Regions from separate parts of the Parageobacillus galactosidasius genome, predicted to be linked through region 1. Evidence: riboswitches for the same ligand, from Rfam matches in the RefSeq annotation. Region 1 holds a riboswitch; the other holds the start of a gene.
The links. Region 1 has a riboswitch for S-adenosylmethionine ahead of B9L23_RS07235 (hypothetical protein). Riboswitches for the same ligand answer to the same signal wherever they lie in the genome.
Positions count from the first base shown of each region.

Region 2: another riboswitch for S-adenosylmethionine. It lies ahead of mtnW (2,3-diketo-5-methylthiopentyl-1-phosphate enolase); the one in region 1 lies ahead of B9L23_RS07235 (hypothetical protein).

Region 1 is NZ_NDYL01000001.1:1,375,376-1,378,789, reverse strand. Features, by position in the region: gene B9L23_RS07245 (AbrB family transcriptional regulator) at 1-879, shown strand, start outside; gene B9L23_RS07240 (VOC family protein) at 897-1,280, opposite strand; gene B9L23_RS07235 (hypothetical protein) at 1,308-1,640, opposite strand; SAM riboswitch class I at 1,716-1,823, opposite strand; partial or broken gene B9L23_RS21650 (transposase) at 2,119-2,220, shown strand; gene glpK (glycerol kinase GlpK) at 2,534-3,414, opposite strand, start outside.
Region 2 is NZ_NDYL01000001.1:935,072-938,485, reverse strand. Features, by position in the region: gene mtnX (2-hydroxy-3-keto-5-methylthiopentenyl-1-phosphate phosphatase) at 1-625, opposite strand, end outside; gene mtnW (2,3-diketo-5-methylthiopentyl-1-phosphate enolase) at 622-1,863, opposite strand; SAM riboswitch class I at 1,934-2,042, opposite strand; gene B9L23_RS04980 (pyridoxal phosphate-dependent aminotransferase) at 2,145-3,317, opposite strand.

The sequences.
Region 1 (3,414 bases):
GGACTGTCGTTTACAAAAGAAACGCTATTAACGATTGCGCCATATATTGTTCCGTTTCTCGTTGCCACCGTATTGCTAATTGCTATTAACATTATAAACAGCATCATGGTGACGAAATGGACACATATTGATAAAGTGACAAGTGTGTTTGCATCTGTTCCTGGCGGGCTGTCGGAAATGGTTGCCGCAAGTGAGTCGTTGAACGCGAATACTGCTTTAGTAACCATTTTCCAAACGATTCGTTTATTAACGGTCGTTTTTCTTGTGCCAACAGTCGTTGTCCATTGGTTGAACGGACACGCGTCGCCAGGAAACGCAACCGCTCAGGCGGCAGCTGTCTCTTCCGATGGTCATTACACTTGGTTTTTGTTAAGTATTTTCGGTGCGCTTCTTTTACGAAACATCATTCCGGCAGCATACGTCGTCGGGCCGCTTGCCGTAACGGCAGTTATGCATGCGGCTGGTGTGAACCTGCCGTTACTGCCTGTATGGTTGATTATTTTGGCGCAAATTAGTGTCGGAATAAACATGGGAGAACGCATTACCTTAGAAGATATTAAGCTTGGCGGAAAATTTAGCTGGGTATATTTCTTGCTTGCGTTAGTATTAATTGCTCTATCGTTCGGATTCGGCTACGTATTTGCGGAATTAACCGATCTTCCGCTGTCGACCGCGCTGTTGAGTCTTGCGCCAGGAGGACTTGTGGAAATGGTATTAACAGCGCAAACGGTCGGAGGAGATCCAGCGATTGTCAGCTCCTTGCAATTTGTACGTCTTCTTCTTGTCATTATCGTCGTGCCGAACGTGTTGAAATGGGTGTTTCGAAAATTCCCATATATCACCGAAACGCCATGGAAAAACCGCTCTGTTCGAAACTAAAACAGAGCGGTTTCGTTTTACTTAGCCGGTTCATAAAATTCGATCCATTCACCATCCGGTCCAAGGAAGAATAAATATTTCGCCCCGTTTGGCAGCGTCGTAATCTCTTCCCATACAAGCGGAACGCCGAGCGATTGAATCCGTTCTTTTTCTTGTTCAATTCCTTCAACGGTAAAGGCGACGTGATGCACTTTTCCTTCCGTCGGCAAATTCGGATTATACCCTTCGATCAATTCGACAATGACTGAGCCATCCAATCCTAAAAACGCCAATTTCATTGTACCGTTCGTATGCGTCATCTCGCTAAGTAGTTCCAATCCGACTACCTCTTGATAAAACTTTTTCGATGTTTCGATGTCTTTTACTTGAATGCCGACGTGTTCAAATTTTTTTACTGCCATTATGTTTCTCCCCTTTTTTCATTATTTTCAAGATTGTGAAAATACCGACCGCAAATATGGAGTCATATGTACGATCGAAATTCCTTTTTCCTCTAATTCACAGAAAATGCAGCGGTCAAGCGCATAAGGGCCAGCAGCTTTCCATTCTTCCACTTCCGCAAATGTCAGAAGAAGCGAAAACATCTTCCCTTGCGTATATCCGTATAGATGGAAAACATTTTGGCTGCTATCAAAATGAATCGCTGCCTGTCGGTCAAATTGCAAAAGCTGTTTTTGGACACAACGGGCGACATGGGAAGCAAACGATGCTACCGTTAAGTGCGCCGCCATATAGCTGCGAATCAAATCATTTTCGCGCAATCGACATTCCCACCTCCTTCTTTGCACATACATAAAAACCCCTTTCGCCATGAATGATGCGAAAGGGGGTAACCGTTCTTATCATCCAAAGCGAAAGACGCTTTGCGGGTTGGAGCACCTTGCGTAATACGCAGGTTGCTGTGGAGTCATAGAGCCCGATCTCTCGTCCACTCTTGATAAGACTGTATGCAGTTTGTTTTTATCTTATCATGGTGCCATTGTGATGACAATCATTTTTTTCACAAACGAGGAAGGGAGAGCAAAGGCGCTCTCCCATAGCCATCAAGTTAAGAATTTGATCTTTTTTCAGCGCCAAAAACATGGTATCCTTTCTAACGAAATCATCGTTGGAAAGGATTATTTTTTGATGGCAAAAAAGATGAAGGCATGGATAAAAACGATTCGTCAACTCTTCTCCTCTGAAGAACTGACCCGTCTGGCACGGAAAGTCGGATTCATTCAGCGGCAGCGTTCATTAACAGCGGAAAAAATAAAATTGATCAAAAGGCGAGGATATGGGTATCGAAATATCCAGCGTTTTACTTTGCGTGTCCGTCTAGAGACCTCTATCACATTTTAACGTAAAAATCAAGTACATCTTTTGGTGATGAACCTGATTTTTGTTATTTATGCATAATTTTTTCTTATTTCTAATTGATTATTTAGCACATAGTTTTATTTAATAAGAAAATGGATACATGACTTTTATCATAAAATAATAACATAATATTTCCAATAGAATATATTATTTGCCACTTGTCGTCATTATTCTATTTTTTCGACTTTTTTAGACGAAATTTTTGAAGCGTGATATATAATAAGATTGGAGTTGCTTTTGCATGCAGAAAAACAAAGAAAAAGGGGGCTCTTTTTCATCGGAGAGCCCCTTCTGTTTACTTAAACGCCATCGCGGCTTTCACTGCTTTTTTCCATCCTGCATAAAGCGCTTCTTGTTTCTCTTTTGCCATTTGCGGTTCGAATTGGCGTTCTAATTGCCATTGTGAGGCGATTTCTTTCCGGTCTTTCCAATAGCCGACGGCAAGCCCAGCTAAGTATGCCGCGCCTAGGGCTGTTGTTTCATTGATGACTGGACGCTCTACTGGCACGCCGAGCATATCGCTTTGGAACTGCATTAAAAAGTTGTTTTTCACCGCTCCGCCGTCGACGCGCAGCGTTTTCAAGCCAATGCCTGAATCCGCTTCCATTGCTGTTAATACATCTTTTGTTTGATATGCAAGCGACTCTAGTGTTGCGCGAATGAAATGTTCTTTTGTCGTACCGCGCGTCAAACCAAATACCGCACCGCGTACATCGCTATCCCAATACGGTGTTCCGAGACCGACAAATGCCGGTACAACATAAACGCCATCCGTTGAATCGACTTTTTCCGCATATGCTTCACTGTCTGACGCCTGCTTGATCATTCGAAGCCCATCACGAAGCCACTGAATCGCTGAGCCAGCAACGAAAATGCTTCCTTCCAACGCATATTCGACTTTTCCGTCGATTCCCCATGCGATCGTTGTTAACAAACCATGTTTCGATTGTACTGCTTTTTCCCCTGTATTCATCAACATAAAGCAGCCAGTGCCATATGTGTTTTTCGCCATTCCTTCCTCAAAGCACGCTTGGCCAAACAACGCTGCTTGTTGGTCGCCGGCCGCTCCAGCGATTGGCACTTCGACACCAAAGAAATGATGTGGTATCGTTTTAGCGTACACTTCCGAGGATGGGCGCACTTTTGGAAGCATTGATTTTGGAATGCCTAAAATAT
Region 2 (3,414 bases), 440 kb from region 1:
TGACATCGAAAAACGTTGTAAACGGCGTATGCGGAATATCTAGTTCTTGGCATTTTTGCAGCAAAAAGTCACGGGCGATAACATGATCCGCCAGCTTTGCCACTGCTAAATCGGTGATCGAATCGCCGATGACGATATGAAAGGCATCAGGCTTTGTCAATTTTCGAAGCAACGACGGCTTGCAGCAGCCGCAGCCGTTTTGACACTGTTCATCACATGAATGCGGCCATGTAATGCGAATTGTCTCTCCGCTGAAATCAGAGCCATTGCAAAAGATGCGCTCTTTTTCGATGAGCCCTTCTAAAAGCGGATAGACAAAAAAGTCGATGCCGCCGCTTATGACATATAGCGAAATATCACGTTCCTTCGTAAACGCGACAAATTCGCGAAACCCATCACGGATGCGGGCATTTTGTAAAATGAAATCGACAATCTCTTCTTTCCAACCCGATGGAAGAAGGGAAAACATCGCGCCAACCCCTTCTTGCACCGAGATGCGCTGTGATAATATATCGTCTTTTAACGTTTCCCACTCCGGCGGCGCAAACCGTTTCATAATCGCGATAATGTTGTCATTGTCTGTAATCGTCCCATCAAAATCACAAAATATGATTGGTTTTGTCATGATGTCACCTCTACTGCGCCCCATAAGTCAATCGCCTTTCGCAATGCCTCATTTTCGCGCGCTGCTTCATGAAGCGATTTTCCGGCAAGAGCCGCATCGATCGCAGCGCGAAATGCTCTGCCGCCGCCTGTCGCTCCGTCTGGATGTCCGTGTATGCCGCCGCCTGCATTGACGATGCTATCTATGCCAAAATCGCGGAACAACAATGGCACAAGCCCTGGATGAATGCCAGCTGACGGAACTGGGAACGACCGTTTAAACGGCTCCTTATCATTCGTCAACTCCGCGGCAATGCCAAGCGCCTCTTCTTTATCAAGAGCAACGCTTCCGTATGGCGATGGAAAAAGCACAAAATCTGCACCAACAAGGCGAAGCAATTTGCCAAGCAGCAAGGATGCTTTTATTCCGTAAAACTCCGATGGAGTAAACGCCCCGCTGAATGCCGGATGAGCCATGATCGGAATGGTGATCTCATCATCTTCTCGCAACCCTTGGAGCACATCCAAACCGTACGCAAATACGTTAAATAACAATACATCGGCTCCTAATTCGACTGCGCGTTTTGCTTTCTCCTTCAATTCGAACGTTTTTCCAGTCAAGTTCACCGCATATAACGTCCGTTTTCCTGTCTTTTCGTACACTTCGTTTAACACCGCTTTTCCAGCCGTAATTCGCTTTTCAAACGGCGTTAATTCGTTTTCAAACAAAATTTCATCGTCTTTAACGAGATCGACCCCGCCGAGCGCTTGTTGTTTCAGCTGCTCGGATAAGTACGTTAAATCGCGGCCGATCATCCCTTTAAAAATGCTCATCAGAAGCGGACGTTCATATGCACCCACTTTTTTGCGGATTTCGTCAATGCCAAAACGCGGGCCAGGAAACTTTCTTTTCCATTCGTCGGAAAACGTTAAATCTAGCAACCTCACTTCTCCATCCAGCGACAATTTGCCAAACACCGTCGTTAAAAGCGCCGGAATATCCGCGCTAAAGTTTAAGCTCGGGTATGCAATGCGAACGATTCCACGCTTCAATCGCTTTCCAAAGTAACGGTTGGCGCGTTCGTTCTCCTCGAGTTCTTGTACGCTTACAACTACTCCTTTATGCTTGCGCAATTGTTCCTGCTCAAGAAGCGGCAAATCCGTCCACGAACCAACGGTCAACCCAAGCGCAATTCCTTCCGCCTTTTTCTCTAAATCTTTTTCATCGTGAATAAGATATGTGGCAATTACTTGACTCATGATCATCCCTCTTTCTGTTCATCCATCAAAAAAACCTCTTCATAAGAAGAGGCTTTATTTATTCACGCTCTTCTTATCTCTCAGCGTTTCCGCTGCAAGAATTAGCACCGTGCTTAACCGTCGTTAAGCCGGTTGCCGGGCTTCATTGGGCTTGTCCCTCCGCCTGCTCTTGATAAGAATGCTTGCAATATCGTATTCACTTTTCAAACTATTCGCGCTCGAAAATTTAATTTGAATTATGACAGTATTTTTTCGCTCTGTCAATCATTTTTTAACCCATTTTAGAAAAGACCAAGCTTCGCAATCCGTTCCGCCGCTTCTTGCAGGCGGGATTCGCTTGTTAATAACCCAACTCGCACATATCCTTCTCCATGCTTGCCAAATCCAATTCCCGGCGCGACAACGACATGCGCTTTTTCCAGCAAATAATCGGAAAAACGTTCCGATGTCCATCCGCTCGGCACCGGAAGCCACGCAAAAAATGAACCTTTTGGGGCGTCGACATCCCAGCCAATTTGCCGCAACGCGTCAATAAGCGTATTGCGCCGCGATTCATACAGTGCGACAAGCTCTTCCACGCAGCGCTGCGAAGAAAGCAATGCGGTTGCCGCCGCTTCTTGAATGGCGCCAAACAAACTCACATATAAATGGTCTTGCAGCAAGTTAATCGCCGCGATCACGCTCTCATTTCCAACGGCAAACGCCACGCGCCAGCCCGCCATATTATATGTTTTGGAGAATGTATAAATTTCAACGCCAATTTCTTTTGCCCCCTCTGCTTGAAGAAAGCTGACCGGTTTTTTTCCGTCAAAGCCAATCGCACCGTAAGCAAAATCATGAACGACACAAATTCCGTGTTTTGCGGCAAACGACACCGTTTCTTCAAAAAACTCCTTAGAAGCGATCGCCCCGGTTGGATTATTTGGATAGTTTAAAAACATGATTTTTGCTTTTTCCGCAATACTCGCAGGAATTTCATCATAATCAGGCAAAAACTGATTTTCCGCACGCAATGGCATCATCACCATTTCCGCGCGCGCCAGCGCAATCCCCGACCAATAATCCGGATATCCCGGGTCAGGCACGAGCACAATATCGCCTGGATTGGCTAAACATTGCGGGATCTCCACAAGACCCGCTTTCCCGCCAAACAAAACCGCCACTTCTTTTTCCGGATCAATGGCAACGCCGTATTCGCGCTCATAAAACTTAGCAACGGCGCGTTTCAAAAAGGAATACCCTTGAAATGGCGAGTATTTGTGATATTTTGGGTTCGCCACCGCTTTTTGCATCGCCTCCACGATATGCGGTGGAGTCGGCTGGTCGGGATTTCCTTGCCCTAAATTGATGATGTCATGCCCCTCCGCCATTTTTTTTGCGACTTTATCGACAAGCGAAGCAAAAAACTGTTTTGGAAGGCTCTGCAATAACTCAGATAGTGGAAATTGTTTCATCGCGTTAACACCTTCTCAAAAATTTTCTTGAAATTCTAGTGAAAAATCATATATCGTAAAAATCAAAATGTAAAGTAAAATTTTTTCGAGGTGAATG